DNA from 3 places in the Micromonospora sp. WMMD998 genome. Region 2 is predicted to be linked to each of the others. Evidence: riboswitches for the same ligand, from Rfam matches in the RefSeq annotation. Region 2 holds a riboswitch; each other region holds the start of a gene.

Region 1 (3,268 bases), 1.3 Mb from region 2:
CGAACCTCACCCGCACCCGCCGCTCGGCGGCCCGGTCGCGCCCGGATCCCGGCCCCCGACCGGCCGTGCGGAATTCCCCGTCACCGTCTCCCGTGAGGTGCCCGCCGATGTCGCAGACCGTTCTCCTCAACTTCCTCACCGCGGTCCCCGAGGCCGCCGCCATCTGGTCGGCCCTGACCGTGCTCGCCCTCGTCCTGCTCACCGTGCTGGTCGCCCGCCCCGAACGCGACGGCGTGGTGGAGGCCGAACCCGACCCGGCCGACGTCGAGGCGCTGCACCGGGCCGACCTGACCCGGTACGCCGACGAGGTGGCGGTGGCCGCCGCCGGAGCCGCCCAGACCGCCCGGCGTCGCCGCGAGCGGTGGCTGGCCGCCCAGGACGAGGCGGAGCGCGCGTGGTCGACGTACGACGAGGCGGACTCGGCCGCCCGCCGCCTGGCCGGCGCCGCCGCCCTGCCCGAACCGAGGACGCCTCGCACCCCGTCCGAGTACGCGGCACGGGAACGCTGGCTGCGTCACGCCGCGATGGCGGCACACTGGCGGGGCGACCTGACCGCCCGCCAGCTCGCCGACGTGCTGGCCGGACGCAACGGGTGGGACCCCTGCCACCACCCGGCGGCGCAGGAGATCGTGCTGGCCCGGACGGTCCGCGACGGCCGCCGAGCCGCCTGGGAGACGGCCGCCGAGCGGGAACGGCTGGCGTGGCGGGACGCCGAACTGGCCGCCGAGTCGGCCCGGACGCTCGCCGCCGAGGCGTACGCCGCCGCGACGGCGCTGCGGCCCGCGCCGGCGTTCCGGGCCGCGCCGGCGACCCGTGTCCCGGTGCCGGCTCCGGTGCGCAGCGCCCGCTGGCGTCCGGCCCGCGTCGGCTGAGCGGCGCTCTCGGCTGAGCGGGCGGTCCGGGGTCGGGTCCTGCCGCGGCTGGGCGGCTGCCTCGGCCGAATCGTTACCGAACGCGGTGAGCCGGGTCACCGGTCCGCCGCGGCGGCGAAGCCGATGTCCCCGGTCGCCCCCGGCGCCCGTTTCTCCGCCCGCCGGACGTCCGGTTTCCGCCGGTCGGCGTCGACGGCACCCGTCGTCCCATTGAGTCACGTCGGTGACCGGCTGTGCCGAAATTGTAGTCACCGAACACGTTTCCGCAGGTGGGAGCGCTTGGCATGCGCCGTACCCATCGGTAGTGTCGGCGCGTCCGGTGCGGTTGTCGATCGCCGATGGCGTCGCCGCGCCGACCCGCCTAATCGTGCACACGAACCGGGGACCCACAGCAACACCGGGGTGAATCCGCGGAGCCCACGGCCCCGCGGTAGGGCGTACTTCCCGCCCGAATCCGTCAGCTAACCCGGTCGGCGGCCACGGAAGGAGCTACCTCCTCGTGCCAACCACCCCCCGACCATCCCCCCGCCTCCACGGCCAACGGGGGCCGGCGCGCGCCTGAGCGACGCGTACCCGACCCCTGATCCGCCCGGCATCCCGGGCCACCCAGCCGCGGCCGTCCAGCCCGTCAGCGTGCGTGAGTTCCCCCGCGCGCCGGGCCGGCGTGTGCCGCCCACCCCCGTGGAGGAATCCGTGAAGCACCACCTGAAGCGTCAACTGCGGCGGCTCGCGACCGAGCGCCCGTACCAGATCATCGCCGGTTCGGCGGCGGCCCTCGTGCTGGCCGGCGGCGCCGGCGCCACCCTGACCGCCACCGACGACGCCCCGGCTCAGCGGGACACCGCCGCCGTGGCGGAACTCGGCTCCCGCCTCGACGACGCCGTGACCCGGAGCGAGGCCCGGGTCGCACTCCCGTCGCCGAGCGCGTCACCGAGCGCCTCGCCGAGCGCGTCGCCCAGCGCCTCTCCGACGGCCTCGCCCGTGGCGAAGGCCGCGGCCAAGTCCGCCAACCCGGACACCACGCCGAAGGCCAAGCCGAAGCCACCGTCGAGCAAGGTGCTCGACTACGACTACCAGGCGCAGACCACCTACTACTACTGCGGCCCGGCGGCCGTGCGGAACGCGCTCAGCGCCGCCGGCATCGAACGCAGCCAGGACACGCTGGCCGTCGCGCTCGGTACCACCGAGATGGGCACCAACTCGGCCGAGGACACCACCCGGGTGCTCAACCAGCAGGTCAAGGGCAACCCGTACCGGACCCGCATGATCCCCGGCGCGGCCACCCCGGACCAGACCGACCGGCTCCAGGCCGACGTCGTCAACGCGGTCAGCAACGGCCGGGCGGTCGTCTCGAACATCGTCGGCGACGCCACCGACACCAACGGCGGCTGGCACTCGTTCCCGGGCGGCCACTATGTCGCCGTGATCGGCTACAAGAACGACGGCCGGACGGTACGGATCGCCGACTCGGCCGACCCGTCGCTGCCGTCCTACTGGGTCGCCACGACCGACCTGGCGAACTGGATGTCCACGCGCGGATACTCCGCCTAACCCATTTATCGAGTACGTGAAGGCCGGCACCCCGTTGTTGCAGGGTGCCGGCCTTCGTCTGCGCTTACTTGTTCCAGTGCTGGTTGACCAGGTCGGTGGCCTGGTTCTCCCACTGGGCGTAGGCGTCGGGGTACGCGGACACCTGCACGGTCTGGGCGGCCTCGGTCAGCGGCATGTCCTGCCAGCCGTCGACCTGCTTCAGGCCCTTGAGGAACGCCAGGGTCGAGTACTCCGGGTCGGTGATCTGCTCCGGGCTGCCCCAGCCGGAGGAGGGGCGCTGCTGGAACAGACCGAGGGAGTCGTGGTCGTTGGAGTCGCCGAGGTGGCCCAGGTTCTCCAGCTTCGACTCCTGCAAGCTCGTCGCGATGGAGATGACCGCGGCCCGCTCGGGCAGGCCGGCCTTCTTCGTCGCGGCGATGATCGCCTTGACGTTGGCCGTCTGCTCACCGTTGAGCGTGATGCTCGACTGCTTACCTTCGGCCTGCACGGCGACCGGCTTACCCGCCGTGGCGGCGTGGGCGGTGTCGGCGTGGGCGGCGATCGGACCGGCGAACACACCACCGGTGAACGCCAGACCAGCGATACCCAGGACGCTCTTACGCAGGATCGTGTTCATCAGGGGGCTCCATTCCGGGGGTCGACACACACACCACACGGGGGGTCGGGCGCGTGTGCAAGCACCGTCAGGCGCTCAAAGCTTTACGGGGGGGGTCCGGCGGCTTCGCGGGGCGGGGCCTCAACGCGGATGGCGCCGGGGTGACTGTGTAACGACCGGCTGCCCACCGCCATTCCCAGGGGGCAGGTCGGGCCGCGCGGCATGGTGTCGGCGCTGGCCTTCCTCGGTC
Region 2 (3,268 bases):
AGCGGCTCGTACAAGGCGTGGCTCGACGGCTACGGCTCCTCGCACACCGACACGCTCAGCCAGTCGGTGACCATCCCGTCCGGGTGCCGGGCGACGCTGAGCTTCTGGCTGCACATCGACAGCGCGGAGTCGACCTCGACCGTCGCCTACGACAAGCTGACCGTCAAGGCCGGCAGCACCACGCTTGCCACCTACTCCAACCTGAACAAGGCCACCGGCTACGTGCAGCGGTCCTTCGACGTCTCGTCGCTGGCCGGCACCACGGCGACCATCTCGTTCAGCGGCGTGGAGGACTCCTCGCTCCAGACGTCCTTCGTCGTCGACGACACCGCGGTCACGCTGAGCTGATCGCGACGCGAGCGGCCGGTCGTCCTCCGAGACGGCCGGCCGTTCCGCGTTCCCGGCGGCCGGCCGGGCATCCGGTCAGGCGGGGCGGGACGCGGCGGCGCGGTCGCGGCGGATGCGCGCGGCCACCTCGTGCATCGTCCGGCTGAACATCTCCGCCTGGTCGGGCAGGCCGCCGAGCCGGGCGGCGAGCGCGTCGGTGTCCGCCCGGGCCGAGGCGCTGACCTGCGCGTCCAACTCGGTCAGCGCGGCGTTGACGGCGACGACCAGGTGTCCGCAGAGGACATCCAGCGGCTCGTCGGCCAGCGCCGGGTCGACGGCGACGGAGTCCAGCCGGCCACCCTGGACGGCGACCGCGCGGACCCGGCCGCCGGCCGCCACGCCCTCGGCCCGGAGCAGCTCGCCGGGCTCGCCGTCGGCGTGCACGGTGGCCCGGGACCGCATCGCGGCCAGCGCCTGCTGGGTGCGGGTCAGCAGCTCGTCGAGGCTCGCGGCGGCCGAGAACGCATCGTTGGTCATATCCGCGCTTTCTTCACGTCCTAGCCAAGCCTCGTGACCATAGCAACCGTTGCCGTCGGAACCTCGTCACCCGGCGTACCGGACCGGCCGCCGACGCCGCACGCAGGACGTACGCCGGCCGCGCCCGGCGTGTCGCGCGACGGCGAACGCCCGGCCGGACGACCCGGCCGGGCGTTCCCGTCACCCGTCGGCGCGGCCCGTCCCCACGGAACCGCGAGGCGGTCCCGTGGGACGCGACACGGATTCGACGATCAGCCCAGGCGCAGCCGCTGCCCCGGGAAGATCAGGCCCGGGTCCGCGCCGACCACGGCCCGGTTACGCGCGTACAGCGCGCGCCAGCCCCCGTCGACGTGCTTCGTCGCGGCGATCTCGGAGAGGGTGTCCCCGGGCCGCACCTGGTAGGTGCCCGCGACCGGCGCGCTGCTGGAGCGCTTCGGCGCGGACGCCTTCTTCGGCGCCGACGCCCTCTTCGAGGAGGTGGCCTTCTTCGCCGACGTGGTCGAGCCGGACGCCTTGGCGGCGTACTTCTTCGTTGACCCGCCCTTCTTGCCGCAGACCGGCCAGGCGCCGATGCCCTGCCCGCGCAGGACCTTCTCGGCGACGGCGATCTGCTCGGAGCGGCTGGCCAGGTCGGCCCGGCCGGCGTACTTCTGGCCGCCGTAGCCGTTCCACGTGCCGCGGGAGAACTGGAGCCCGCCGTAGTAGCCGTTACCGGTGTTGATGTGCCAGTTGCCGCCGGACTCGCACTGCGCGACGGCGTCCCAGTTGACACTCGCGGCGCTGGCCGGGGCGGCCGGCCCGAGCAGTGCCACGGCGCCGGTGGCGGCACCGGCGACGATCGCGCCGACCGCCGTTCGGCGGGCCGCGGCCCGGTGGGCGACGATCCGGCGGTGCCGGGCTGAGTATGCAGTTGACATGCGGATTCCTCCACGCCGACGAGGTGAGCTGTCGGGTTCGGGCCGAGGAGCCCGGCCGCCGGTGGCGGCTTCACCCCGAGGTGACGTGCACCGTGGAACCTGTGGGTCCCCCGCTCCCGCCCGAGTTCGGTTCCGCCGGGCCGGCGGCGGGATTAGGCGTTACCGGCCCGTGGTGTCCGCGACTGCGAACGGAACCGACGCTAGGGACGAATTTCCGCGATTGCCCACTTCTTGTGACGTTCTTCACCCGGCCGGGCGATCGGGCCAGGCGCGCCCAGCGATGGCGGAATCGGTCGTGCCACCACGGGACCACCTACGTCCAGGATGGCGGGTAGGCGGCCGGGACGGCCGGTGACGGAGCTACCGTGGGCGGGACCGGGCAAGATCATGCGAGGAGCGGGGCGGATGACCGAACACGGACACGAGCTGACCTTCGGCGGCTTCCTCACCCCCGCCGCCGGACGCCCCGAGCAGGTGGTGGCGCTTGCCACACTCTGCGAGCAGGTCGGGCTGGACCTGGTCACCTTCCAGGACCATCCGTACCAGCCCGGCTTCCTGGACACGTGGACGCTGATGTCGTACGTGGCCGCCGCCACCGATCGGATCGGCCTGGCCGGCAACGTGCTCAACCTGCCGCTGCGCCAGCCGGTGGTGTTGGCCCGCAGCGTGGCCAGCCTGGACCTGCTCACCGGCGGCCGGATCGACCTCGGGCTGGGCGCGGGCGCGTTCTGGGACGCCATCGAGGCGACCGGTGGCCGGCGGCTCTCCCCCGGCGCGGCGGTCGACGCGCTCGACGAGGCGATCCAGGTCATCCGGGAGGTCTGGGACACCGATCGGCGCGGCATGATCCGGGTGGCCGGCGAGCACTACCGCGTGGTCGGGGCGAAACGCGGGCCGGCCCCGGCGCACCCGGTGGGCATCTGGGTGGGCGCGTACAAGCCACGCATGCTGCGGCTGGTGGGGCGCTCCGCGGACGGCTGGCTGCCGTCGCTGGCGTACCTGCCCAAGGGGCCGGACGAGCTGCCGGCGCTCAACGCGCTGGTCGACGACGGCGCGCGGGCCGCCGGCCGGGACCCGGCCGCGATCCGCCGGATGCTCAACGTCACCGGCACGTTCGCCCGCGCGTCCACCGGCTTCCTCGCTGGCCCGCCGGAACAGTGGGTGGAGGAGTTGGTCGGGCTCACGCTGGAGCACGGCATCACCACCTTCATCCTCGGCAGCGACGAGCCGCGCGCGATCCAGGTCTTCGCCCAGGAGGTGGCGCCGGCGGTCCGGGAGCTGGTCGCCGCCGAACGCACCGCGCCGGGCAGCGGCGCCCGCGCCGTCGCCGAGGAGCAGGCCGCGACCGGCGGCCCGACCGCGCTCGCGGTCACCCCCACCCCGGACCCGGGGGTACGCCTGAGCGCGCGCCGCCTCTGGGACGAGGCGGACCGCCCGAGCGCCCCGCCGGCACCGGCCGGTCACGTCTACCCGGCCCGCGGGCAGGC
Region 3 (3,268 bases), 3.3 Mb from region 2:
TCCGGCGTGCCGTCCGGGCGCAGCCCGAGGTCGTTGACGAGCGGGGCGTCCGCGCTCGGCGCGGTCCGCAGGAGCACCGCCGAGGAGCCGCGCGACGGGCAGGGCTCGGCCGGCGGGGTGGGCGTCGGAACGCCCGGCGGTTGCTGGTTGCAACCGACGAACGCCGGCCGGTTGGTGGCGACGTCCGGGTCGATGGTGACCAGCCCGGTGCGCGCGGTGCCGAGGGTCCGGAACGGTGCCTTCATCAGGTCGAAGTAGTGCGACCAGTCCCAGTAGGGGCCCGGGTCCCAGTGCATGCCGCCGACCGCCGCGGCGGTGATGCCGGGCACGTTGTCGTGACCGATGATGTGCTGCCGGTCCAGCGGGATGCCGAACTTCTGCGCCAGGTAGCGGACCAGCTTGGCGGAGCTGCGGTACATCGCCTCGGTGTACCAGGCGCCGTTCGCGGCGAAGCCCTCGTGCTCCAGGCCGATGGACTTGGCGTTGACGTACCAGTTGCCGGCGTGCCAGCCGACGTCCTTGGCCTTGATGTGCTGGGCGACGAAGCCGTCCGCCGAGCGCAGCGTGTAGTGCCAGCCGAGGTAGTCGGCGCGCTTCACCAGGTCGACGCTGGGGTCGAAGTAGCCCTCGGTGTCGTGGATGACGATGTATTCGATCTTCTGCTGCTTCGGCCGGTTGCCCAGGTCGTGGTTGCCGTAGTCGCCCGGGTCCGCGCTGAGCTGCTCATACGGTGCGGGGATCCACTCGCAGGCCAGCCGCACCGGGCACTCCAGCCCGTCCGGCCGCTGCGCGTGGCGCAACCCGAGCCGGCTGAGCACCCCACGGTCCGGCCGGGCGGCGGTGGCGGCCATGGTGACCCGCTGCCCGTCGTCGGTGGTCCGGGTCGCGCCCTGGCCGAGCTGGTCGTAGACCTCGTCGGCGAAGGCCGCCGCCGCGTCTGTGGTGTCCGCGCCGGAGTAGCGGGCCACCGCGCCGTACCAGGCCGCCGCGTCGGTGCCGGCGCCGACCGGCCCACCCAGTGCCTTCTGGTACGAGGCGAGCAGCGCCGCGCCACCGCGGATGTTCGCGGCCGGATCGGTGCGCAGCTTCTGCGGGTCGAGCCCGGTGAGCGTCGCGGCGGCGTCGAGCGTCTGGAGCGAGGCCGTGGGCAGCGGTTTCTCCCGGGCCGGTGCTTCGGTCGTGGCCGGGTCGAGGGTGAGCGGGCGGGAGTCGTCGCCGCGTGGGTCCTCGTCTTCGTCGACGTGACCGTTGCGGGGTGAGGCGAGGACGTGCGCGGCGTCGGTGAGGTGCATCGGGCCGTAGCCGCCGCTGGTGCTGGGCTGCCCCGGGTGGGCGTCCCAGCGGGACTCCAGATAGGAGACGCCGAGCAGCACGTTCTGCGGCACGCCGTACTCGGCCGCCGCGGCGGCGTACTGCTGCTGCCTGTCGTCGTTGCCGGATAGGGTGTTCGGTGGCGCGGCGGCGACCGGGCCGGTGGTCGCCAGCGCGGTGGCTGTCGCCACGGCGGCGGCGAGCAGCATCCGTCCGGCCGACGGCGGGGGCGAGAGGTGCATCGAACCTCCTGGACAGGGATGGGGGTCACTGCGTCCCCACCCTCACTCCGCGCACCCGTGACGGTCAATACCTTTCCGCCGGATAATCTAGTGTGAAAAAAAGCTTCACTCATGTCCGGGCTGGCCCATTCCGTACGGAGTGTCACGGCCGTTCGGGTTGCGGATCGATAACGGGGATCCCTACTCTGGCCAATTGTCGGCCCGCACGTTCACCGTCCAACCCGGTCGGTGACGGTCCGACACCGCCGAATCGCCTCCGGGCGAATCGGGGACCCAGGTACCTGGGGTGAATCCGCAGCCACTGCGGTAGGGCGTCTCCCTTCCCGCCCGAACCCGTCAGCTAACCCGGTAGGCGGTCAGGAAGAAGGAGTACCGACGCCCGGTGGCACACCATGCCCCGCGGCCGTCGCCGAGCCGGTCGATCGACCGGCCCGCCGTCGCGCCGCGCTCCCGCTGGTCCCGCTTCACCACCACACTCGCCGCCCTGGTCGGCGCCGCGGTCGTCCTGACCGGAGGCGCGACGGCGGCCCACGCCGAACCCTCGGTCGCCGAGATCGAAGCCCGGATCGACCGCGACTGGAACAAGCTCGAACCCGTCATCGAGCAGGTCAACGCCGTACGCGAGCAGCTCGCGCTGCGGCGCAGGCAGGCCGACGCGCTCGGTAAGCAGATCGCCCCGCTCCAGGCCCGGGTGGACGCCGCGCTCGGCCAGGTCGGCGGTCTCGCCGCCGACGCCTACAAGGGCGACAACCTCTCGACCGTCAACGCCCTGCTGGGCAGCCGCTCGCCGGGCGAGCTGATGAGCGGCCTGGAACTGCTCGACCGCTTCGCGCACCACCAGCAGGAGCAGGTGCGCACCATCGCCGAGCTGCGCGACGAGCTGGCGGCGAAGAAGAAGCCGCTGGACGAGATGGTCACCGACCTGAGCCGCACCGAGGCCCAGCTCGCGGCGAAGAAGAAGCAGATCGACACGGAGATCGCCAAGCTCCAGAAGCTGCGGCTCAAGGTGTACGGCAACGGTGGCGGCGGTCCGCTGCGGCCGGCGCCCTGCCCGGCCGGATACCCGGGTGGCGCGGCCGGGGTGGCGGTCAAGTTCGCCTGCGCCCAGATCGGCAAGATCTACGTCTGGGGCGCCGCCGGCCCGGACCACTTCGACTGTTCGGGCCTGACCATGGCGGCCTGGGCCAAGGCCGGCATCTCGCTGCCGCACAACGCCCGCCAGCAGCACAACGTCACGAAGCGGGTCAGCCGCGCCGAGCTGCGCGCCGGTGACCTGGTCTTCTACTACGCCGACCTGCACCACGTGGGGATGTACGTCGGCGACGGCTGGGTGGTGCACGCCTCCCAGTCCGGCAAGCCCATCACCATGAAGCGCGTCGACGACGGCGACATCAACAGCTACGGCCGCCCCACCTGAGGTGTAAGGAGGGGGCCCCCGTTAACGCATTCGGTATAGGCGGGGGCCCCTCTTAACAACCACGGCCGGCGTCAGCGGGTGGGCCAGGTACGCCAGCTCTGCCACGACCGGCTCGGCGTCGGGCCGCGCTGACCCTGGTAACGCGACCCGTAGACGGCCGAGCCGTACGGGTGCTCGGCCGGCGAGGAGAGCCGGAAGATGCAGAGCTGACCGATCTTCATGCCCGGCCAGAGCGTGATCGGCAGGTTCGCCACGTTCGACAGCTCCAGCGTGACGTGACCGGAGAAGCCCGGGTCGA

What was found. A riboswitch is a leader RNA that binds a small molecule or an ion and turns the genes downstream of it on or off. The one in region 2 is predicted to bind cyclic di-AMP.
Region 1: linked by a shared signal. The riboswitch ahead of O7619_RS13875 (C39 family peptidase) and the one ahead of O7619_RS19400 (transglycosylase family protein) in region 2 are both predicted to bind cyclic di-AMP.
Region 3: linked by a shared signal. The riboswitch ahead of O7619_RS04245 (C40 family peptidase) and the one ahead of O7619_RS19400 (transglycosylase family protein) in region 2 are both predicted to bind cyclic di-AMP.

What each region holds. Positions count from the first base shown of each region.
Region 1 covers NZ_CP120740.1:2,967,670-2,970,937, forward strand. The annotation lists gene O7619_RS13870 (hypothetical protein) at 108-872, shown strand; cyclic di-AMP (ydaO/yuaA leader) riboswitch at 1,221-1,363, shown strand; gene O7619_RS13875 (C39 family peptidase) at 1,566-2,423, shown strand; gene O7619_RS13880 (hypothetical protein) at 2,488-3,039, opposite strand.
Region 2 covers NZ_CP120740.1:4,241,555-4,244,822, forward strand. The annotation lists gene O7619_RS19390 (M4 family metallopeptidase) at 1-348, shown strand, start outside; gene O7619_RS19395 (YbaB/EbfC family DNA-binding protein) at 424-864, opposite strand; gene O7619_RS19400 (transglycosylase family protein) at 1,116-1,781, opposite strand; cyclic di-AMP (ydaO/yuaA leader) riboswitch at 1,780-1,950, opposite strand; gene O7619_RS19405 (LLM class flavin-dependent oxidoreductase) at 2,187-3,268, shown strand, end outside.
Region 3 covers NZ_CP120740.1:914,653-917,920, forward strand. The annotation lists gene O7619_RS04240 (peptidoglycan recognition family protein) at 1-1,553, opposite strand, end outside; cyclic di-AMP (ydaO/yuaA leader) riboswitch at 1,787-1,922, shown strand; gene O7619_RS04245 (C40 family peptidase) at 1,936-2,970, shown strand; gene dcd (dCTP deaminase) at 3,042-3,268, opposite strand, start outside.